DNA from 3 places in the Shewanella sp. 4t3-1-2LB genome. Region 3 is predicted to be linked to each of the others. Evidence: predicted binding sites of a transcription regulator. Region 3 holds the regulator's gene; each other region holds the start of a gene.

Region 1 (8,077 bases), on a different contig from region 3:
CATCAGGCAACACCAATTCCCCTTGGCGCGGCGAAGGTGCGTTGGGCAGCTATTGAGCAATCGAGTCAAGGATGACGAGAAGCGATGGTGAGTCATGGATGACGAATCAGCGCGATTTGCGAAAATGGCAAACCATAAGCCCGTAGCGTTTCGCGACATCGGGGCAGCAAGGGGATTTATAAGGGCAAATGCTCATCAATGATGAGTGTGCTCATGAGCGCGAGCCATGGATGGCGAGCTGGCCGTTTAACATGGATGTTATTCGAGGCTGATCAGCCCCCTTGTCTCGTAGTGTGAGCGCGAAAGCTCACGACTTTGCCAAGCGCAGCTTGGTATGGCGAAGCCATCAAGCTTTCGCAACCGTAGGTTGCAATCGCGCAGCGATAAGTCCCTTTGACGCCAGCCAAAAACAAGCCAGTGACTTCCCCGCATCGGCAGAGGCAAAAAAGCCCAACATTACCATTGGGCTTTCTAATCCACCTTAGGCAGAGCTAAGTTACTTAGCTAATGCCGCCATTACACGCGCGCCATAGTCGGCATCGGCTTTAGTGAAATGCGCCACCATCTGCAATTGCACAGCGCGGCTTGCTTGGCTCAAGGTGCCACAGATATTGCTGACCAGCCGCGCTTTTTCCGCTTCACTGAACAAGCGATACAGATTACCCGCCTGAGTGTAATCATCCTGATCGTAACGGCTATAACGCGCCGCTTCCCCCTCTAGGCGTAATGGCGGTTCACGGAACTCAGTAGCATCCTGCAAACTGTTGGCACTGGAGTTCGGGCCGTAGTTAGCACTGCTATCTGCGCCAGTCTGAATGTGATGGTATGGGCACTGCGTTCCGGCCATCGCTCCTGCGCGCTGATGATGATTAGCCGTCGTCGCATGTGGGCAGTTCACCGGCAGTTGGTTGTAATTGGCGCCAACGCGATAACGCTGGGCATCGGCATAAGCAAACAGGCGTGCCTGCAGCATTTTATCCGGTGACGCGCCCACCCCGGGTACCATATTGCTCGGCGCGAAGGCGGCCTGCTCCACTTCGGCAAAATAGTTCTGCGGCAAGCGGTTAAGCTCCATCACCCCGACTTCAATCAATGGATAATCCTGATGCGACCACACTTTGGTCAGGTCAAAGGGATTGATGTGGTAATGGTTGGCATCGGCTTCGGGCATGATCTGCACCTGCAATTTCCAGCGAGGGAAATGACCATCGCTAATGGCGGCCACCATGTCGCGCTGAGCATGATCAGGATCGATACCTTTCATTTTAGCGGCTTGTTCTTCGGTCAAATTGGCAATGCCCTGCTCACTCTTAAAGTGAAATTTCACCCAGAAACGCTCACCTTGGGCATTCCAGAAAGAATAGGTATGTGAACCGTAGCCATGCATCTGCCGATAATTTGCCGGAATCCCACGATCAGACATCAGCACCGTCACTTGATGCATCGCTTCTGGATTCAGCGCCCAGAAATCCCACATTGCCTGCGGATCTTTCAGATTGGTGTGCGGATTACGCTTTTGCGTATGAATAAAATCGGGGAATTTAATGCCATCCCGTAGAAAAAACGTAGGGGTGTTATTGCCGACGATATCGTGATTACCGCGGCTGGTGTAAAAGCGCACGGCAAAACCGCGGGGATCACGCTCGGCATCAGCAGAGCCCATCTCACCACCCACAGTAGAAAAACGTACAAACACTTCCGTTTGCTTACCCACGCCGTTGAAATGGTCGGCAATGGTGTAACGGCTGATATCGTTGGTCAGAGTAAAAGTGCCGTAAACACCGGTGCCTTTGGCATGCACGACCCGCTCTGGGATCCGCTCACGGTTAAAGTGCGCTAATTTTTCAATCAGATGAAAATCTTGTAATAACAATGGGCCACGCTCACCGACAGACAGGGAATTCTGATCATCTGCAACGGGGGCACCGTTCTGGCTGGTAATATAATGCTGGGTCATGTTGTGCTCCTTACGATTTTTTCTGGTTTAACCAAAGTTCGATCAAATCAACGATTGTGGCCATATGGCCTCCTGCAACAGCGAGCTAAGGCATCAGACGTTAAGAGCATGGTAGGTGATGCAAGAAAATCAATAAAACGATTAAAAGTGATTATCACAATCCAATAATTAAATTGATAATAAAACTGCTTCTGCACTAGACAGTGGATAGCAAGCGGGGTTAGCAGTACGCTCAGTGAACATGCCCGCAACAACAATAAAAGCAGCCGTAGCTGCTTTTATTGGACACAAATAGAGGCTGTCAGCCCGCGTGTTTACTGTCAGGACGGCGCACAACGGCGGCAGTCATACGTGACACACAAGTCAGTTCACCCGCACTATTGTAAATTTGGATATCCCATACCGAAGTGCGCTTTCCCAGATGAATGGGGCGAGCCACCGCTTTGAGTTCTCCATTGCGAGCCGCGCGGATATGGTTAGCGTTGATCTCCTGCCCGACACAGTAATACTGTTCAAAATCCACCGCAAAATTAGCCGCGTAGCTGGCAACAGTTTCAGCTAGGACCACATTAGCACCACCGTGTACCATACCGATGGGGTTGTGAATCGCTGGTGTGGCGGGCATGGTCGCCACCAGATAATCGTCACCTATCTCAGTAACTTTGATGCCTAAGGTCTGCATCAAGCTGCCTTTGCCGCCCTGCCCCAGATCTAGGCGGGCGCAATCCTCAAGCGTGACTTCTCTGAACCAGATACTCATAGTGTGTCGTTTCCTTATAATAATATCCCACGCCAGTTTATCGCCGCCTCAGCGCTGCGGTATCAGCAATTTCGCTAATTGACGGTCATGCGTCGCCGACAACGTCAATACCGCACAGATAGCCCCAATCAAGGCGAATAACATGTCAGATTGGGTATCCCAGACATAACCTTGGGTCCCAAGAAATGCTTCAGCACCATCGTTGGTCAGCACCGCAACCCACCATTCCACCAGTTCATAAAATGCCGAAAGTGCCAGGGCAAAACAGCAACAGAGAAAACTGCACCAAGCGCCGCGTTGCAGCACCTGTTTGCGCAGCAACACTTCTCGCGCAATCATGGCCGGGATAAATCCCTGAGCAAAATGCCCTAATTTGTCATAGTTATTGCGGCCCCAACCAAACCAGTCTGACAACCAGTCAAACAGCGGTACCTGGGCATAGGTGTAATGGGCGCCGACAAACAACACGCAACAGTGCAACAGAATTAACAGCGACAGCAAAGGCGTTAATGGAAATACCCGCCGACACCATAACAATAGCGGCACCGCGATTAATGCGGGTGTCGCTTCCATCCACCAGGTAAAACCATCATGCGGCTGCCATACTGACCACAGCAGTACCACAGCATAAAATGCCAGCCAAATCAGCGGATTCTTCAATATCGGCCCCAATTTGCAGATTGTTCATGATCTAAAATAAACACTTTAGCCATCCAGACCTCCACAGCAGCAAAAAAAGGTGCTAACGTGAGCTGACAGCTTGGGGAAGCTTAACACACTACACTTTGTTCACTAGCAGATTCATAAATTGAGGGGTACCGATATCATGGCGAAACACTCGCTGGACAAGGATAAAATCAAGATCCTGTTGTTGGAAGGCGTTCATCAGTCAGCCCTAGATGTGCTGAAAAATTCCGGTTATAACAATATTGAGTACCACAAAGGCTCGTTGTCTGGTGATGAATTGGCTGAAGCCATCAAGGATGCACATTTTGTCGGTATCCGCTCTCGCACCCACCTCACCAAGGAAGTGCTGGAGCAGGCTGAAAAACTGGTGGGTATCGGTTGCTTCTGCATCGGCACTAACCAGGTGGATCTTAAAGCCGCTGAGTTGCTGGGTATCCCGGTGTTCAACGCTCCGTTTTCCAATACCCGCAGTGTTGCCGAATTGGTGATTGGCGAAATTATCATGCTGATGCGCGGCATTCCACAACGGAACGCCTCTGCGCACAAAGGCGGTTGGATCAAGAGTGCGAAAGGCAGCTATGAAGTTCGCGGCAAAACCCTCGGCGTCATCGGCTATGGTCATATCGGCACTCAGCTTGGCATTCTGGCAGAAACCTTAGGGATGCGCGTGGTGTTCTACGATATTGAAGACAAACTGCCGCTGGGCAATGCCCACCAGTTGCGCTTTATGAACGAACTGCTGGCGCAGGCGGATGTGGTCAGTCTGCACGTACCGGAAACCCCACAAACCAAGCTGATGTTTGGTGCAGCACAGATTGAAGCCATGCGGCCTGGCAGCTTCCTGATCAACGCCTCCCGCGGCACGGTGGTGGATATTGACGCATTAGCGGCTGCGCTCGAATCCAAACATTTAGCGGGGGCAGCAATTGATGTGTTCCCAATTGAGCCCAAGTCTAACGATGACGAATTCCAGAGTCCGCTGCGTGGATTTGACAATGTCATCCTAACACCACACGTTGGCGGTAGCACCGAAGAAGCCCAGGAAAATATTGGCATCGAAGTGGCCGGGAAACTCGCCAAATATTCCGACAACGGTTCGACAGTAACCGCCGTAAACTTCCCCGAAGTATCGCTGCCACAACAACACGGCACTTCACGCCTGTTGCATATCCACCGTAACCGTCCCGGCATATTGCTGAAGATCAACCAGGCGTTTTCCGAAAAAGGCATCAACATCGGCGGTCAATACCTGCAAACCACGGCAGACATCGGTTATGTGGTGATGGAAGTCCACACGGATCAGGCCGCAGAAGCCTTGGAAGAACTGAAAAACATCGAAGGGACTATCCGCACTCGCTTGCTGTACTGAGTTTTGGTATCAGTGAATGTTTTGACGGGGCGACCATTCGGCGCCCTGTTTATTTACGCCAGATCCGTTACAATCGAAGCACTTTTGCTGTTGTTAATATCAGGATGATCCTATGAGTCTCACCGCTCCTCAACTTTTCTGGGCACCCGATACCCAGTTACCGGAACTGCTGATCTCTCCCCTGTCTCATCTCGGCCTGATCCAGGTGACCGGTGAACAGAATCGTAGTTTTATTCACGGACAAATTACCGCCGATGTTAATGCCCTCACAGCCAACGACTGGTGCTGGGGCGCGCATTGCGACCCTAAAGGTAAGATGCTTGCTGCCTTCCGTCTATTCGCAGTAGCCGATAGCTTAATGCTGCTGATGCCTAAAGATACCGTTGTCAGCGACCTGCCAGAATTCCGTAAATATGCGGTATTTAGCAAAGCCGAACTTGATGATGTATCGGATGCGTGGACGGTACTCGGTGTTACCGGAAACGGCGCCGAATCTTGGATTAAAGGCCATTTCCCAGCCTTTAGCACTGACCACCCATTATGTCCATTGCAACAGGGAGTGGTGCTGAATGATAACGGGCGTTTTCTGTTAGTGTTACCGACAGCCATTGCAGCCGAGCTGGTGCAAGCGCAGGCACTGTATCATCACAGTGCCTGGCAAGCGTTGGAGATACTGGCCGGCTATCCGGGATTATCAGCCGTGCATCGGGCGCAATTTGTACCACAAATGTGCAACTTGCAGGCGCTCAATGGTATCAGTTTTACCAAAGGCTGCTACATGGGACAGGAAACAGTGGCGCGCATGAAATACCGTGGCGGTAACAAACGGGCGCTGTATATTCTGAAAGGACAAGCAATCGTTTCTGTCACTCCAGAATCCACACTGGAGCTAGCGCTAGAAGAGGGTTTCCGGCCACAGGGCACTATTTTGGAAGCGGTACAGATTGACGACCAGTTGTTACTGACAGCCGTGCTGCCAAATGATACTGCCGATGACGCCGTGTTCAGAATTGCCGAAGATCCGCAAAGCCAGCTAACACTGGTAGCAAGACCTTACTCGCTGGAAGAGTAACCAACGTAAAGGGCGTCACATGACGCCCTTGTTGTTTGCAAGATGCACACTTTGCAAGAACCACTCTGCCTCAACCTTCGCTATGCAAAGCCGTTTCTGGATATTGCTCACGGACGTCATTGACCTGCGGCAAAATCTGCAGAAACTGGCGCACCAGCTCAGGATCGAAATGTTTACCTGCCTGCTCTTCAATATAGGCCATCGCGTCGGCAGTGCTCCACGCTTGTTTGTAAGGTCGAACCGATGTCAGTGCATCAAATACATCCGCCACGGCCACAATCCGGCCTTCGATAGGGATAGCCTCGCCCGCCAGTCCCTTAGGATAACCACTGCCGTCCCATTTTTCGTGATGCGTCAGCGCAATACTGCGCGACAGTTGCAGTAAGGGATCTGGGTGTTCACCAATAATTTCCGCGCCAAATTCAGCGTGCCTCTGCATCAGCGCCCACTCCTCTGCATCCAACTTTCCCGGTTTACGTAGCACCGCATCAGGGATGCCGATTTTACCAATGTCATGCATGGGCGCAGCATTGTAAACCAGTTCACAAAAACGTTCCGGCAACCCCAACTGCACGGCCAATAACCGGGCATAATTGCTCATGCGGATAACATGCAAGCCAGTTTCGTTATCTTTATACTCTGCGGCACGTCCTAAACGGCGAATAATCTCCAGCCGGGTTTCACGCAATTCATGGGTACGTTCCCGCACTTGTTGTTCCAGTAAACGTTTTTGATCATAGAGTGCCAGATGATTTTTCACTCGCGCCTGCACAATCGGCGCACTGACTGGCTTAGTGATGTAATCCACGGCACCAAGCTTAAACCCCTGGGTCTCATCGGCAGCTTCCGACAATGCCGTCACAAAAATCACCGGGATATGGGCCGTGAGTGGATCTTTTTTCAACTCGCTGCACACTTCATAGCCGTTCATACCTGGCATCATCACATCCAGCAAAATAAGATCTGGAGGATTACGTTTGGCCACAGTCAGCGCTTTAGGGCCATCGATGGCAACTCTGAGCTTGTATTCGCTGCCGAGTATTCCCACCAGAATATCGATGTTTTCCGGCGTGTCGTCCACCACTAAAATGCTTGCCTGTTCCATTTCAATATCTCCCTTATGCGCTTGTCGGGCTCAACAGCAAAACTCAGATTCAAAATATAGACTTACATCTGCTGTAACAACGACTGCACCAGCGTCTGCGCCTCGTCAAAGCGATAATTGGCCACCATGGTGTTGACCTGCTGTAACTGCTGCCAAAGTTGTGTATCCACTCGCCCCCGAAGTTTTTGCAGCTGTGGAACGGCGGCGGCATCGGCATCTTCCAGCAGCAATAGCAGTTGTTGCAATTCCTGTTTCAACACCTCAGGTGCGAGTAGCTCTGCGACATCGGAGTCGGGAATGGTAACAAGCTGCTGCCAACGCTCTACGGCCTCGACTAGTTCATCCACCAGCACCTCTGTCTGCTGTAGTGTTTCCTCACAATCCTGTTGCTGCTGCAGTTGCGCTTCTAGGGTACGAGCCAGCGAAACCAGCGGTTCGCAGACCAGATTACCGGCAACGCCTTTAAGAGTATGAGCCAAACGCACGGCCGTTTCTTGGTCATCATGCGCTAGCGCTTTACGAATTTTATCAACGACCTGTGCCTGCCCCTGACTGAAACGCTCAAAGATTCGACGATAGAGTCGTTCCGAGTTCTGGACCAACTGTAGACCACGATCAACATCCAATAAGGGATGTTCCGGCCAAGCAATCACTATGGTTTCGCCAGCCGACACGGAAACACCTGACGGCGAACCATCGCCGAGATACTGCAACAGTACGTTGTACAGCAAATTCACTTCGATGGGTTTGGAGATATGGTCATTCATGCCTGCGGCCAAGCATTTTTCCCGGTCGCCAGCCATGGCGTTGGCGGTCATAGCTACCACAGGAAGCTGCTGTAACCCATCAATTTTTCGCAGTTCACGGGTTGCCTGATAGCCATCCATAACGGGCATTTGACAATCCATCAGTACCAAATCAAAGGGTTGTTGCTGCAACTGCTGCAACGCTTGCTGACCGTTTTCTGCCAAGGTCACGACTATCCCAACCTGAGCCAGAAATTCGCTGGCAACTTCCTGATTCATTTCATTATCTTCAACCAGCAGTACCCGTTTGCCGCGCAACTGCTGTAACAGCTTGCTGTCGAGGGTGCTGGGGCGACGCTTCACCGGCAAGCTGCCGCCCTT
Region 2 (8,077 bases), on a different contig from region 3:
ACCAATAAACAGGTTGCTATTGAGGCTGGTGCTTGGCTGGTAAATTACAGCAAGTATCCGTTGACCGTTATCTTCCCTGTGCTAGGTCTGGTATCACCGCTGCTGGTCATTGTTACCAGTCGGATGGGGCGTTCAGGATGGGCTTTCCTGTTTAGTTCGCTGACTATTGCGGGCGTCATTATGACTTGTGGTGTCTCTATGTTCCCGTTTGTGATGCCTTCTTCACTGGATCCAAACGTCAGTCTGACCATGTGGGATGCCACCGCTAGCCATCTGACACTTACCGTCATGACCTGGGTTGCCATCATCTTTGTACCCACTGTACTGGCATACACACTGTATACCTACTACAAGATGTACGGACGTATCGGTCGCCAGCATATTGAATCCAACAGTACTTCACTTTACTAAGGAGCAGCAGGTATGTGGTATTTCACTTGGGTATTAGGTCTGCTGCTGGCTTGTTCCTTCGGTATCATCAATGCGCTCTGGTTGGAAAATACAGAGAACATGGATAGAGAAGACGCGGATAAGTAAGCACTGCTGACCTCGGGAAAAAGCCCCTGATGCTATGTTGATCAGGGGCTTTTTGTGGGGTGAGAAAAGTGCGAAGTGTTGTGGATACGTGATTGGATAATGCGCTATCTGATTGCCCCATAGGAGTATATGCCGCAAGTTAACAAGCATTTTTAGGTGCGTCGCGAACGTTTCCTATAAGGTTAGTGACGGTCTTTTGCTACTCGGTTTTCTGAGATAAATTTTGGCGTGATTTATCGACTTTTTGTGGATAAATACTGCCTTTTCTAATTATGGCTATGATTTTATATTATTTCGAAAAATAGGTTGTTATTAGAATAATTGTCTAAAAAACTACTTTTCTTCAAAAGTTGAAATCATCAGATTTCGATTATTTAGCGTCATTTTATGCAGTTTAAAATGTCGCCGTTTTCACTGTCTAAAAGTTAACTACCGCACATTTTTAAACCTGCAAAAAATATGTATCTTATTGATTATGTGATCAATTATTCAATCATGTCGCTAGATGTATCAACGTGATTAAAAAGTTGATTTAAGTCAATGTTTGATGGTTAGAGTGGTGGCAGGGTAGGTGCGGTTGTTATAAAAATCACGAAAATTGATGCGGTATCAAGTCGCTATGGAGTGAGTAAATGAAAAAGAATATCCTGTCAGGATTGATAGTTGCTGCACTGTTTTCTGCTGCTGCACCGGCAATGGCTCATCAAGCTGGGGACATTATTGTTCGAGCTGGTGCCGTGGTGGTAGCTCCAAACGAATCAAGTGATAATGTGGTAACTCCAGATTTGGGAAATCTTGGAGAGTTTGACATTAACAACAACACTCAGTTGGGGTTAAATTTCGGATATATGTTGACCGACAACTTCGGGATCGAACTGTTGGCGGCAACCCCGTTTTCACATGATGTGAAATTGGCCGGCACTAAAATTGCGGAAACCAAACACCTGCCGCCAACCTTGGTTGCACAGTACTATTTTGGGACTGCCGAATCTCAGTTGCGTCCATATGTTGGTGTAGGTGTTAACTATACCAACTTTTTTGATAGTAAATTTACTAATGATCTGGGTGGTAAATTGTCAGATCTGAGCTTGGAAAATTCTTGGGGATTGGCCGCTCAGGTAGGGATTGACTATCAAATCAACAAAAATTTCCTCGTTAACGCTTCTGTATGGTATGCCAAAATCAATACTGATGTGAGCTTCAATTACCATTATGGTGTTGGCAATAGCAGTGTTGCCCCAGTGACTATTGATACTGACATCGACCCATGGGTTTATATGGTCAGTGTTGGTTACGTATTCTAATAGCCTGTTGGGGGCGAATAAAAAAGGCGCATTTAGCGCCTTTTTTATGTCTTATAAGTTGTTATTCAATGGCAGTGGGTTCTTTCGCTTTTTTCTTTTTCCAGTGACGAGTGTTGTAAATATATTCAGGCAGTAACAGGGTCAGCCAAGCAACCAGACGCCAACGCTTGGTGACGTACACTCGGCGTTTCCCTTTCAACAAAGCATCAACGACCTGGCGTGCCACCTCATCTACAGGCGATAACCAAATACGACTGTGCTGTAGTGCCGCCTTATCCAGCAGTCCCAGTTGGATATCGGTAATAGTGATGGGTAACTTCAGCCGTTGCGCATGCATAGACAGCCCTTCTAGGTAATTTTGCGCAAAGGCCTTGGCGGCGTGAAATGCCACACTGGGTCCACCGCGCAAACCCGCAATAGAGTTAATTGCGGCTATTTGGCCGACCCCTTGCTCGCGAAATAAGCGAAAGGCAGTATTGCAAATGGCGGCAAAGCCACGCACATCGACTTCTATAATTTCCTGTTCCAGCGTCCAAGGCAAATCAGGGTGATAAGAGTTAAGTCCAGTATTAACCAATACTAATCGTACCCCATCCATTTCTTGCCAGACTTGCTCCAGTTGCGGAATGAGTTGCTGCGGATCTTCAATTGATAGTTGGTAAACGTTAGCCGCAGATGGTAATTCAGTGGCAAATTCGCGGATGGTATCAGCGTCGTGCGCCAGCAATGCCAACTCAATGCCTTGGGCGGATAATTGCCTTGCAATCTCCTTACTCAACATTGAACTGGCACCGACAATAATGGCGGAGGTTTTAGACATAATGGCACTCTACTGCGGAAGATGGGTCTTATAATAGGGAGATAGTCGCGCCTTCTCAAGAATTAACAGTGGAAGTATAGACATCTAGAAGTCTTTATGTATGATTGTGATTATCTCTCCGTGTTAATAAGCCCTTCGACTGATGGCTGACCACAGGCCTGCAATAACCGGAGAGTCATGTAATCTCCAATAAACACCAAGAGGCGGATGATGCCCGTAAGAATTCCTGATAATTTGCCTGCAGCCGATGTGCTTGAATCTGAGAATATCTTTGTGATGTCTGAGAGCCGGGCCGCAATGCAGGACATTCGGCCGATGAAAGTGCTGATCCTCAATCTGATGCCCAATAAGATTGAAACCGAAACGCAGTTATTGCGGCTTTTAAGTAATACACCATTACAGGTGGATATTGATTTACTGCGGATCCACGACAAAGAATCCAAGCATACTCCTATGGATCATCTCAATACTTTCTACCGGGATTTTGAAGAGATTAAAGAGCGTAACTTTGATGGCTTGATCATCACCGGAGCGCCACTGGGTAAGCTGGATTTTGAAGAGGTCACCTATTGGGATCACATCAAAGAAGTTATTGATTGGTCGCAAACCCATGTTACCTCAGTGCTGTTTTTGTGTTGGGCGGCCCATGCTGGCCTGTTTCATCTGTACGGGTTAAAGCGGGAGATCCTTAATATCAAATGCTCCGGTGTGTTCGAGCATACCCGTGTGAAGGCCCATATCCCTTTGCTGCGTGGATTTGACGATGTATTTTATGCGCCTCATTCCCGTTATGCGCAAATGAATATTACAGAACTGAAAGCACATCCACAGTTGTCAGTCTTGGCGGAATCGGCAGAGGCTGGCGCTTATCTGGTCATAAGTAAGGATCACCGCAATCTGTTTGTCATCGGTCACCCGGAATACCGCAAAGGTACCTTACGGGATGAGTATTTTAGGGATCTTGCTGCGGGTATTGCACCGCAGATCCCGAAGAATTACTTTCGTAATGACGATCCCAATGCTGAGCCGATAGCCCGTTGGTTTGGTCATGGGAATCTGCTTATCAGTAATTGGCTTAACTACTACGTATATCAGTTAACACCATATGATCTGAGCGATCTCAGCGCGAAAACGCCTTGGGAACAACGTAACGCATAAACCTATACAAGCCACCGCCTAGGTGGCTTTTTTTTTGCTCAAGGTTTGTGAATCACCGCTAAATCTCCTAGACACCTTTTAGTTATCTCGCCAGTTTTAATCCCTTCCATTCCTTTATTCTCGACACGCAAATTTTTCAGCATGACCTAATATTAGACCAACGGCTAGTTGCTTTACGTTCGCGTAAACGTAATCCTTGCAATCATCGCTTAACTATAAAGGCTTCTTTTGGGGAGAAGACCATCACTATCAAGGGGGCGAAGATGGGCGTAACAATCACTGATGATGTAGTGATCGTCGCCGCACGGCGGACACCGATGGGCGGATTTTTGGGGAGTTTGGCATCGGTGCCCGCCCCACAGTTAGCCGCGACTGTGATTAGAGAACTGTTGCACAGTACACAGTTGCCAGCAGAGCGCGTTAGTGAAGTATTACTGGGGTGTGTGCTGCCAGCGGGGGTCGGGCAGGCTCCTGCGCGTCAGGCGGCCTTGGGGGCTGGTCTACCACTGTCGGTGGGGGCTACCACACTGAATAAAGTCTGTGGTTCTGGGATGAAGTCGGTAATGCTAGCGCACGATATGCTTCGCGCTGAAACGGCTGAGGTCGTTATTGCTGGCGGTATGGAAAGCATGAGCCGAGCGCCTTATATGCTGGATAAAGCACGTACCGGACAGCGCATGGGGCATGGTCGGCTGGTGGATCATATGTTTATTGATGGCCTGGAAGATGCCTATACCGGTGCATCCATGGGCAGTTTTGCGCAAAAAACAGCAGACGAATTTGGGCTGTGTCGCGCTGATATGGATGCGTGGGCGCTGACATCGCTAACGCGGGCAAAGGCCGCGATTGCCGAAGGCGCTTTTGCCGCTGAAATCGTAGCAGTAACGGTCAATGATCGGCGCGGAGATTATCAGATAGATACTGATGAACAGCCGGGCAACGCGAAACCAGAAAAAATTCCGACATTAAAACCTGCATTTGCGCAAGATGGCACTATCACTGCAGCTAATTCCAGTTCCATTTCAGATGGCGCAGCCGCTTTGATGCTGATGCGTCGTTCCTTGGCACAATCACTGGATTTACCGGTATTGGCCACTATCAAAGGCCACAGCAGCCATGCCCAGGCTCCAGCCCTGTTTACCACAGCACCTATTGGTGCAGTTGAAAAACTGCTGCAAAAACTCAACTGGACCACTGCCGATGTCGATCTGCTCGAAATCAATGAAGCGTTTGCTATGGTGACCATGCTAGCCATCAACGAGATGCGTCTAGACCCGGAGAAAGTGAATGTGAACGGTGGTGCCTGTGCTCTTGGTCATCCTATCGGCTGCTCTGGGGCACGCATTTTAGTCACGCTTATCCATGCGCTGAAACAACGTGGTCTCAAACGCGGTATTGCCACTTTGTGCATTGGTGGCGGTGAAGCGACTGCTATTGCCGTTGAGGTATAACACGGCACTTTCAACAGGACTCATCTCTTATGACAACGCTTATAAAACATTTTATTGCCGGTGAATTCACTGCCGGCCACGGCTCTCGCAGTATCAGCGTGACCAACCCGGCTGATAATCAACAAATTGCGCAGATAAATTGTGCCACCGCCGCAGAGATAGAACAGGCGATCAGCAGCGCTGCCCAAGCGTTTAAAGAGTGGCGCAAGGTTGCTGTTCCAGAGCGGGCGCGGCTGATGCTGCGTTACCAGCACCTGCTCAAGCAGCATCATGACGAATTGGCAACCATTCTTGCGAAAGAAACTGGCAAAACTTTTGCGGACGCGCGCGGCGATGTTTGGCGCGGCATCGAAGTGGTAGAACACGCATGCAATATTCCCTCTTTGTTGATGGGAGAAACAGTCGAAAACGTGGCAAGCGGGATTGATACCTACAGCATGATCCAGCCTTTAGGCGTCTGCACGGGTATCACCCCTTTTAACTTCCCGGCGATGATCCCGTTATGGATGTTTCCATTGGCGATTGCCTGTGGCAATACCTTTATTTTGAAGCCGTCGGAGCAAGACCCAATGACCGCGCAGCGGTTGGCCGAACTGTTTGAGCAAGCGGGAGCACCGAAAGGCGTGCTGCAACTGTTGCATGGCGACCGTGAAGTGGTTGATGCCTTGCTGTGTCATCCACAGATAAAGGCGATCTCCTTTGTTGGTTCGGTTGCGGTTGGGCGTCATGTCTACCAGACCGGTACTCAGCATCTGAAGCGGGTACAGGCATTTGCTGGTGCCAAAAATCATTGTGTGATCATGCCGGACGCCAATAAACAGCAAGTGATTAATCAATTGGTCGGCGCTTCTGTTGGTGCCGCCGGTCAGCGCTGTATGGCAATTTCGGTGGCCGTGTTTGTTGGTGATGCAAAAGCCTGGTTACCTGAATTACGAGATGCTATGGCGAAAGTGCGGCCGGGGCTTTGGAATGACTCGGAGGCGGGATTCGGACCGCTTATCAGTCCACAGGCTAAACAAAGAGTTCTGCAACTGATAGCACAGGGTAAAGCTGAAGGTGCCCAATGTTTGCTGGATGGTTCGAACGTCAGCGTGGCAGGCTATGAAGCGGGGAACTGGGTCGGCCCAACCTTATTCAGCGATGTTACCGAAGAGATGATATTGTATCGCGAAGAGATTTTCGGCCCAGTATTAAGCTGTATGGCCGTTGACTCATTGGCGCAGGCCATCGCGCTGGTGAATCGAAATCCTTATGGTAATGGTACATCGCTATTTACCGCCAGTGGCGCTGCGGCACGTAAATTCCAACATGAAATTGAAGTGGGGCAAGTGGGCATCAATATCCCTATCCCCGTGCCATTACCATTTTTCTCCTTCACTGGCTGGAAGGGTAGTTTCTACGGTGATCAGCACGCTTACGGTAAGCAAGCCGTACGTTTTTACACCGAGACTAAAACCATCACCAGTCGCTGGTTTGATGATGACATTTCTCACGCGCCCAATATGACAATCAATTTGCGCTGATAAATGAGGTTAAGTTGCAACAGGCGGTGACGTTGTCATCGCTGGGAGTATCTGATGGATTTTAATCTGAATGAAGATCAGCGCCAGTTTGTTGAGCTGGCTCGTCAGTTTGCCGCGGAAGAACTGGCACCACACGCGGCGAAGTGGGATGCCGAACATTACTTTCCCAAAGCGGTCATTCAGCGCGCTGGTGAATTGGGGTTTTGTGGTCTATATGCCGCGGAGGACTGTGGTGGTCTGGGGCTATCGCGGTTAGACGCAGCGTTAATTTTTGAACAATTGGCGCAGGGTTGTACTACGACAACTGCCATGATCACCATCCACAATATGGCAACCTGGATGCTGTGCCATTGGGGCAGTGCGGAGCTAAAAAGTACCTGGGCTGAAAGTCTTACCTCCGGGCAGAAACTGGCCTCTTACTGTCTGACTGAACCGGGTGCTGGAAGCGATGCAGCGTCACTGACCACCCGCGCAACTCGGGACGGTGACGAGTATCTGCTCAACGGCAACAAATGTTTTATTTCCGGTGCAGGTGCCACGGAGTTGCTAATAGTGATGGCTCGCACGGGGGCTGCTGGTGCCAAAGGCATCTCGGCGTTCGCTGTTCCTGCCGATGCTCAAGGTGTCAGCTATGGCAAGGCGGAAGAAAAGTTAGGTTGGAATGCCCAACCGACACGGCAGATAAGTTTCGAGCAAGTGCGTATTCCTGCGGGTTATCGCTTAGGGGATGAGGGGCAAGGTTTCAATATGGCGATGAAAGGGCTCGATGGCGGACGTATCAACATTGCCGCATGCTCTGTGGGAACGGCGCAGGCGGCGTTACAGCAGGCACTTGGTTATATGCAGGATCGTCAGCAGTTTGGTAAGCCATTGGCAGCATTTCAGGCATTGCAGTTCAAACTCGCCGATATGGCGACAGAACTGGTGGCTGCGCGGCAAATGATGTACCTAGCAGCCAGTAAACTAGACGAACAAGCTGCTGAAGCAACCGCATACTGCGCTATGGCAAAACGTTTTGCCACCGATGCCGGATTCGCTATCTGTGACAGTGCGTTGCAGATCCACGGCGGTTACGGTTATATCCGCGAATATCCGTTAGAACGGCATTTCCGTGATGTGCGAGTGCACCAGATCCTTGAAGGTACCAACGAAATCATGCGGCTGATTATCGCTCGGCGATTGCTGGAGCAAGACAGTGCGCTGGCCCTGTAACCGGAGTGTTTATGTTACCGTCAATCGCTGAAATTGAAGGCCACTGCGCCGTTATCACCATCAATAATCCGC
Region 3 (8,077 bases):
GCAGACCATCAGTTGGGAACAAGCCTACAGCGAGATTGCCACCAAACTGAACGAGCTGAAAAGCAAATATGGCCCAGAAACTGTGGTGTTTTCTTCCAAGTCAGGTTCGGAACACACCCATATTTTCAATATGGCGAACGCTTTTGGCAGTCCGAATACTTTTACCCACTTGTCAACTTGCCCCGGTGGTTATGAAGTTGCCGCCCACGCTATTTATGGCACTAAGCTCAAACGCGATTTAAGCAACAGTAAGTTCATCATCAACTTCGGTCATAACCTCTATGAGGGGATCAATATGTCCGAAACGCGTGCCTTGATGACGGCGCAGATGGATAAGCATGCCAAATTGGTAGTGTTTGATCCGCGTTTCTCTGTCGTGGCTTCAAAAGCTGATGAATGGTATTCGGTACGCCCTGGTAGTGACGTTGCCGTGGCGCTAGCGATCAGCCAAGTGTTGATTGCCGATAATCTTTATGACAAGGCGTTTGTCGAACGTTATGTGGATGGTTTTGAGCAATTTGCTGCGCAGGTTGCCGGATACACGCCAGAATGGGCGCAACAGCTCTCAGATGTGCCCGCCAAGGACATTCGCCGTATTGCTCATGAACTGGCCAAAGCGGCACCCCATGCAGTGGTCGATTTTGGTCATCGTAGTACCTTTACGCCAGAAGAGTTTGAGCTGCGTCGGGCAATTTATGCCGCTAATGTGTTGATAGGCAATTTTGAGCGCAAAGGGGGTTTGTACACTGGCAAAAAGGCCAGCAGCTACAATAAATTCGCCGGTGCTGAAGTCGCGCCATCCTTGGCAAATCCAGGCGTGAAAATTCCTAAACCTGAAGCCAAACGTATCGATCAACTGGATGAGCAGTATGCGCTGACCTGGAAGATGGGCGGCGTCTACCAATCGATTATTGATACCGTAGAAACTGGCAAACCTTATCCTATCCATGGCTGGGTAATGACCCGTACCAACCCGATGCAGACCGTGACAGACCGCAGCAAGGTGGAACGGGTACTGAAGCAGATGGAACTGGTCGTGTGTTGCGATCTGTACGTCAGTGAAACCGCCGCTTTTGCCGATTACATTCTGCCGGAATGCACTTATCTGGAACGTGATGAAGAGATTGCCGATAAGTCAGGTAAGAACCCCGGTTACTATGTACGCCAGCAGGTGGTCGATGTGATTGGCGAGGCCAAACCCGCTTGGCAGATCTTCCGTGAATTAGGGATCAAGCTGGGCTTACAAGCCTATTATCCTTGGGACAATATCCAGACCTTGCAGTTGGCTCAGCTCAACAAAGATGATGCGCTGCTGAAACTCATCAAAACTAAGGGCTATGTCAGCTACGGTAAGCCCCTGATGCTGCGTGAACCGCAGATGGTAGCCGACTTTGTGGCGGCCTATCCTGGCGCTCGTGTGGCAGATGAAGATGGTACTTATGGCAGTGCTGTGAAATTCAAGACCCCAAGCGGCAAGATTGAGCTTTACTCCGCCGAAGTTGAAGCGATGGCGCCTGGGCGCGGCCTTATTGCCTATCACGATGTTAAATTGAAGCAACCTGATGAGTTGTACTTCATTCAAGGCAAGGTAGCAGTGCATACCAATGGGGCCACTCACAATGTTCCGATGCTCGCTAACCTGATGTCAGATAACGCGGTGTGGATCCACCCACAAACTGCCGCGAAATATGGCATCAACAGTGGTGACAGCATCCGTCTGACGTCTAGCGTTGGCAGCGAAATCGGCCATGCGCTGGTCACTAAGGGCATTCGCCCAGACACCGTATTTGCATACATGGGCTTTGGTTCAAAAAACAAGGAACTGACCCGTGCCAGTGGCAAAGGGCTGCATTGTGGCAATCTGTTGCCGCATGCGACAGCACCTGTATGCGGTATGTGTGTACACACTACTGGCGTGAAACTGGAAAAGGCATAACGGGAGGCCGACAATGAGCAAAAGATATGTCATGGTGCATGATGAAAACAAATGCATCGGCTGTCAGGCGTGCAATGTTGCCTGCCGCAGTGAAAACCAAGTGCCCGAAGGTGTGACCCGTCTGCAGGTTCGCGTGGAAGGCCCATTTGGTGAAGTGCCATTATTGCACTTCAAATATAACCGAGTGTCTTGTCAACAATGTGAAGATGCGCCTTGCGTTAAGGTGTGTCCCACCGGAGCGGCGTATGTCACTGCCGACGGTATCGTGTCGATTAAACAAGATAAGTGCGTTGGCTGTCAGTATTGTATCGCTGCCTGTCCTTACAAAGTGCGCTTTATCAACCCAGTCAGTCACACCGCTGAAAAATGTAATTTCTGTGCCGATACTCGGCTAGCACGTGGCGAACAACCTGCCTGTGTCACTGTGTGCCCCACCAATGCCTTGGTGTTTGGCGATGCCAATGACGCCAATAGCGAAGTGAGCAAACTGCTGAACAGCGCGCCAACCTATCGCGAAAAAGTCCATCTTGGTACGCAACCAAGGGTTTATCGTATTCCTGCCCGCAAAGGAGGGATTGAAGCATGAACAATATCTGGGGTGATATGTCACAGTACAATCCTGTGACCTGGCATTGGGTGATTGCCGTATACCTGTTTCTGGCCGGGCTTTCTGCAGGCAGTTTACTGATCGCCATCGCGATGCGTTGGGTAAAAGGCGACCGTGAGGAGAGTCCCGTCCTTAAGGCCGCTGCACTCATTGCACCCGTGGCTATCTGTCTGGGAATGTTATGTCTGGTCGTTGACCTGACTCGGCCGTTCCATTTCTGGTTGATCCTCGTTAACTATAACTTCACGTCAGTGATGTCTATCGGGGTGTTGGCGTTATTGGTCTTTATTCCGTTGACCTTCCTGTATGCACTGGTGGTATTCCGGGGGCAACTGGCAACTATCGGTTTGGGCTTCCTGCAAGGACTGGCCGATGTGCTGAATGGTCTCAGAAAACCAATAGAAACGTTGTTGTTTGCGCTAGCGGTGATCGTGGGTGCTTACACCGGTTTCCTGATCTCGGCGATGAACATCTATCCGATGCTCAATACCGCGATTCTGCCAGCGCTGTTCTTGGTGTCAGGGATTTCTGCTGGTGCAGCCGCCAACGCAGTTGTAGCACTACTGCTGTTCAGAACTCCGGCGCATGATCATGAACTTGGCCGTATGCACGGTATTGAGCTGCCAGTCGTTGGCATCGAGATGCTGTTCCTGTTCATGCTGTTTTGTGGCCTGTACTTCAAGGGTGGCGCTGCTGCTGCCGCACTGGCATCACTGACAACTGGCACTTGGGCTGCGGTGTTCTGGACATTGGTGGTGGCAGTTGGTTTTGGTGTACCGCTGTTATCGCTGCTGTTACCGGCGCAGCAACGTCATGGCAAAGGTGTCATGCTGCTAGGCGCGTTGTGTAGCCTGACCGGGGTGCTGGCACTAAGACACTTCATCCTGTATGCGGGACAAAGTTATCTTGGGTAAATCATTTATGTGATGGAAATCAAAGCCCTCGCTTCAGCGGGGGCTTTTTTGTGCCGCTTTTTCTGGAGAGTCATTGGGTAACAACTATCTTTAATTGAACAAACAGCGGCTGGGGAGAAGCGGGATGAAACTGAAGATGCTGGCGTTGCTATGCGCCACTACATTAAGTTGTGGGCCACTATGGGCCGGGCAAGATGTGTATGAAGCCAGAACCGATGCCATGGGCGGTGCGGGTGTGGCGGCAGGTGACAGAATGGTGGCGGGTTTTATCAATCCGGCATTATTGAGCCTAACGGAGCGCCAGAGCGAAGACGTGAGCCTGCTGTTGCCAACCTTAGGTGCTGATGGTGCCGATAAAGACAAAATGGTCGATAAATTTGATGATGTGCAGGACAACTATGATGCTCTGGAACTGGCGATAGATAACCGCGATGTTGAGGGAATGCTGCATTATCGCGATCAGCTATTGGGGAATCTACAGTCATTAGTCGGCAATAGCGCTTACGCCAGTGCTGGCTTGGGATTTGCCGTGGTGTTGCCCTCTAGTAAGCGAATGTCAGTTGCCGTTATCGCTAAGACTTATCTGGATGGTTTCGCGCTAGCCGATATCCGTGCATCCGATCTGTTGTTATTGAGTACGCTGGATCCGCTAAATCCGCCAGCCCTGGATGATTTGTCATCTCAAGGGCGCGTGATTGCCGGGGCGGTTTCTGATGTCGGTGTGGCGCTGAGCAGTGGCTTCACTGTGGCGAATATGCCGCTCACCGTCGGGATTACGCCGAAATTGCAGCGGCTGGATACGTTCAATTATGCGGTGTCAGCCAACAATTTTGATGTTAATGATTTTGACAGTGACGATTATCGTAACGATGACACAGGTTTTAACCTGGATGTTGGGGTCGCACTGCAACCCATGCCGGGGCTGACCGTGGGGCTCAGTGGCCGCAACTTGGTGAAGCAAGACATGCAGACCATGGTTTCCGAAGGCCAGCAATTAACCTACCAAATCAAACCCATGGTAACTGCTGGTATCGCTTATGAATGGCGGACAGTGATGTTAACCAGCGATATCGACTTGACGGAAAACAACAAGTTTGCCGAGCTGGAAGGGCCGAAATATTGGCGTGTCGGTGGTGAAGTGAAAGCCACTGACTGGCTAGCGTTGCGACTTGGTTATCGCCAGGATCTCAACGATGTCACCACCGATATCTATTCAGTGGGAACGGGTATCGCTATTGGCAAGTTCTTTAGATTAGATTTGACTGGGATGTTTGGCAGCGATAACGCTATCGGCGGCGCGTTACAGACCTCGTATCACTTCTAGGTGAAACAACAAGGGCGTTGTCAGGATAGCAACGCCCACAAGGATTTGAGTGCTAGCAATAATGCGCTGGCGCCACACAGCGCTAATGTCAGCAAGCGGGTGCGGCGTTTATCTACTCGGGGTAACAAGATGCCTGAGGCGAGAAATCCCAGCACTACCGCCGGTAATAACAGCACAGATAACAACAAATCGCGCCAACTGACCATACCGGACAGCGCCAAAATCAGCAGACTGATACAGGTGCTCACCATAAAAAATGCCGACAACGCCGCACGGAATTTACCGGCTTCGCGCCCCGTGAGCAGCAATGCCATCGGCGGGCCACCGATACCTGCTACCGTCCCGAATATGCCCGAAAAGGCACCTGCAATAAACAGGTTGCGACGGGTGACGGCGACGCTGAATTTCTTCAAGCTCATCACTACTGCCGCGCCAACAATGGCCGCAATAATCAAGCCCAGCACCGCGCGCGGCGCCAATAGCAACGTAACCCCCAACAAGCTGCCGGGAATCCGTCCGGCCAATGCGTATTGCAATCCGCCCAGTTCCAGATTGCCGCGCTCGCGCAGCAGTGTTAGCAACGCAATGGAAAAGCTCAGAATAATCACCGGTACTGGCACCAGTTCCGGGTCAACAATATAAAGTAGCGGGGTAGAAACGACCGCTAGACCGAAGCCTAACAGACTTTGCGTCACGGCACCGATAACAATAATCAGCGATGCCAGCAATAAGGTAACAGGATCGATCAACGACCACATAACAGCGAAGTAACGCCGGGAAACTCCCGGCTGTCAGTAAAATGAGAAAGGCTTGGGAAACGGCACATTTACTCCATTTCTTCCCATTCGATGCCCATATCTTCCATCATCTGCTTGGCTTCCGCCGGGATACTGTCGGGCTGATCTTTGGACAAGTCTTCATCGTTGGGTAACGGCTGGCCGGTGTAGGCATGCAGAAATGCTTCACACAGCAGCTCACTGTTAGTGGCATGACGCAGGTTGTTGACCTGGCGACGAGTGCGTTCATCCGTCAGCACTTTCAGTACTTTCAGCGGAATAGACACAGTGATTTTTTTTACTTGTTCGTTTTTCTTCCCGTGCTCAGCGTAGGGGCTGATGTATTCGCCATTCCATTCAGTCATGTTGCACCTGCTATGTCACTAATTCGCTGCCGATTTTAAACCCTTACACCCTACAGTCAAATCTCGGGTCGTAATACTGTATCACAAAAATGGAATTCTATACATTTGGACGTCTAAACGTCTTTATGCCTATTGACGCCAAGGGGGGAGTTGGTAGAATTTAGCCATCCAGACATCTTTATGGTGTTTCTTGTAAAGCATTTGAGGAGCCAAAAATGACAGCACGGAAAATGGCGACGATTGCCGTCCGTCAGGGGATTGAGTCCGATAGCCAGCATGGTGCTGTGGTTCCGCCCATCTATCTTTCAACCAACTACGCTTTTGATGGTCACACAACGCCAAGGCAGTTTGATTACAGCCGTTCCGGTAATCCCACTCGCAGTATTCTTGGTAATGCGATTGGTGAACTGGAACAGGGTTGTCCGGCAGTGATCACCACCAGTGGTATGGCGGCGGTGACGCTGGTGGTCAGCCTGCTTAGCCCCGAGGATCTGCTGGTGGTGCCACACGACTGCTATGGTGGATGTTATCGACTGTTTACCAATCTGGCGAAAAAGGGTCAATTTCAACTGGCAATAGTGGATCAAACCGATACCGCAGCGCTGCAACAGGCCATTGCCCGTAAGCCGAAGATGGTATGGATTGAAACGCCCTCGAATCCTTTGTTGCGAGTCATTGATATTGCCGCCATCGCCGCTGCTTGCCAAGCCGTTGGGGCGCTACTGGTGGCAGATAACACCTTTTTGTCGCCCGCGTTGCAGCAACCTTTGCTGCTCGGTGCCGATATCGTGGTGCACTCCACCACTAAATACCTCAACGGTCATAGTGACGTGGTCGGTGGCGCGGTGATCGCTAAAGAGCCTGCATTGGCGGAACAACTGCATTGGTGGTCGAACACGCTGGGATTGACCGGCGGCGCGTTTGACAGCTATCTGACATTGCGCGGTTTAAGAACATTGGCATTACGCATTGAGCAGCATCAGAGTAATGCCGCTAAAATCGTCGAGTTGTTGCAACACAGTGCCCAGGTACAGCAGGTATATTATCCCGGATTAGCAACACATCCCGGTCACGAAATCGCTGCCAGACAGCAGCAGGGCTTCGGTGCTATGGTCAGTTTTGAGCTGACGGGCGGTGAAGCGCAGGTAACGGCATTTCTCGGTGCGTTACGTTATTTTTCGGTCGCAGAAAGTCTCGGTGGTGTAGAAAGTTTGGTGGCAGTCCCTGCTACAATGACTCACCGCGCGATGGAGCCGGCCGCCCGTGCTGAAGCGGGCATTAAAGATACCCTGATTCGTTTGTCCGTTGGTATCGAAGATCCACAAGATCTGTTGGACGATATCGCTGCCGGTTTGGCAGCCGTTGCCGCCTGTTGAGTTGGGGAGCATTAATTGATGGCACGTAGTCACTTACATAAATTTGGTGGTAGTAGTCTTGCCGATCCTGACTGTTACCGGCGTGTGGCCCACATCCTGCTGACCCACGGGCGGCCTGATGATCTGATAGTGGTCTCTGCCGCAGGCAAAACCACCAACTTCCTGTACAAGTTGTTAGCGCTGCGTGAGCAAGGCCAACTGTGGCAGGAAGAGTTGCAGGTGCTGATGAACTATCAGCAAAACCTGATTGAGCAGCTATTGAGTAATTCTCAGGCGCGGCAGTTGCGGGAACGCTTAGCCAACGACCGGGCGACACTGATGAGCTTGCTGGCGCTGGATGGGCGTAGCGACTACCAATGCAATCAGGTAGTGGGCTTTGGTGAACGTTGGTCTGCCCGGCTGATGGCAGCGTTGCTGCGTGAATCTGGGGTGGCCGCCTGTAACGTTGATGCGCGCGGTCTGCTTATCGCTGATGAGGCGGCAGTACCCAAAATTCGGGTAGAAGAATCCCGTGCCAAAGTGCAACAGATGCTCAAGCAGCATCCCGATGAACGTTTGGTGATCACCGGTTTTATCTGCGCCAATCCGGCAGGTGAAATGTTGTTGCTGGGGCGTAACGGTTCTGACTTCAGTGCCACCTTGATTGCCAGTCTGGCCGATATTGACCGGGTCACTATCTGGACTGACGTAGAAGGGGTGTTTAACGCCGACCCCAACAAAATTCAGGACGCCAGATTACTGCAAAACATGTCATTGGCAGAGGCAGACCGCTTGGCACG

Evidence for each region. The regulator MetJ, encoded in region 3, represses methionine synthesis genes. The targets are predictions, from matches to a motif close to TAGACGTCTAGACGTCTA.
Region 1: a site for MetJ is predicted at 3,424-3,441, ahead of serA (phosphoglycerate dehydrogenase). Genes of this name have one in related genera too.
Region 2: a site for MetJ is predicted at 2,739-2,756, ahead of metA (homoserine O-succinyltransferase). Genes of this name have one in related genera too.

What each region holds. Positions count from the first base shown of each region.
Region 1 covers NZ_JAFNJD010000018.1:47,583-55,659, forward strand. Annotated here, with positions in the region: gene katB (catalase KatB) at 497-1,957, opposite strand; gene J3L11_RS08590 (hotdog fold thioesterase) at 2,259-2,717, opposite strand; gene J3L11_RS08595 (DUF2238 domain-containing protein) at 2,766-3,377, opposite strand; gene serA (phosphoglycerate dehydrogenase) at 3,544-4,773, shown strand; gene ygfZ (tRNA-modifying protein YgfZ) at 4,886-5,845, shown strand; gene J3L11_RS08610 (two-component system response regulator) at 5,916-6,950, opposite strand; gene J3L11_RS08615 (response regulator) at 7,013-8,077, opposite strand, start outside.
Region 2 covers NZ_JAFNJD010000044.1:29,062-37,138, reverse strand. Annotated here, with positions in the region: gene cydB (cytochrome d ubiquinol oxidase subunit II) at 1-411, shown strand, start outside; gene cydX (cytochrome bd-I oxidase subunit CydX) at 424-537, shown strand; gene ompW (outer membrane protein OmpW) at 1,170-1,841, shown strand; gene J3L11_RS15090 (SDR family NAD(P)-dependent oxidoreductase) at 1,903-2,661, opposite strand; gene metA (homoserine O-succinyltransferase) at 2,872-3,819, shown strand; gene J3L11_RS15080 (acetyl-CoA C-acyltransferase) at 4,083-5,270, shown strand; gene J3L11_RS15075 (CoA-acylating methylmalonate-semialdehyde dehydrogenase) at 5,300-6,793, shown strand; gene J3L11_RS15070 (acyl-CoA dehydrogenase family protein) at 6,848-8,005, shown strand; gene J3L11_RS15065 (enoyl-CoA hydratase) at 8,017-8,077, shown strand, end outside.
Region 3 covers NZ_JAFNJD010000034.1:640-8,716, forward strand. Annotated here, with positions in the region: gene phsA (thiosulfate reductase PhsA) at 1-1,936, shown strand, start outside; gene J3L11_RS12845 (4Fe-4S dicluster domain-containing protein) at 1,950-2,522, shown strand; gene nrfD (NrfD/PsrC family molybdoenzyme membrane anchor subunit) at 2,519-3,457, shown strand; gene J3L11_RS12855 (conjugal transfer protein TraF) at 3,582-4,781, shown strand; gene J3L11_RS12860 (sulfite exporter TauE/SafE family protein) at 4,802-5,539, opposite strand; gene metJ (met regulon transcriptional regulator MetJ) at 5,608-5,922, opposite strand; gene metB (cystathionine gamma-synthase) at 6,138-7,298, shown strand; gene J3L11_RS12875 (bifunctional aspartate kinase/homoserine dehydrogenase II) at 7,317-8,077, shown strand, end outside.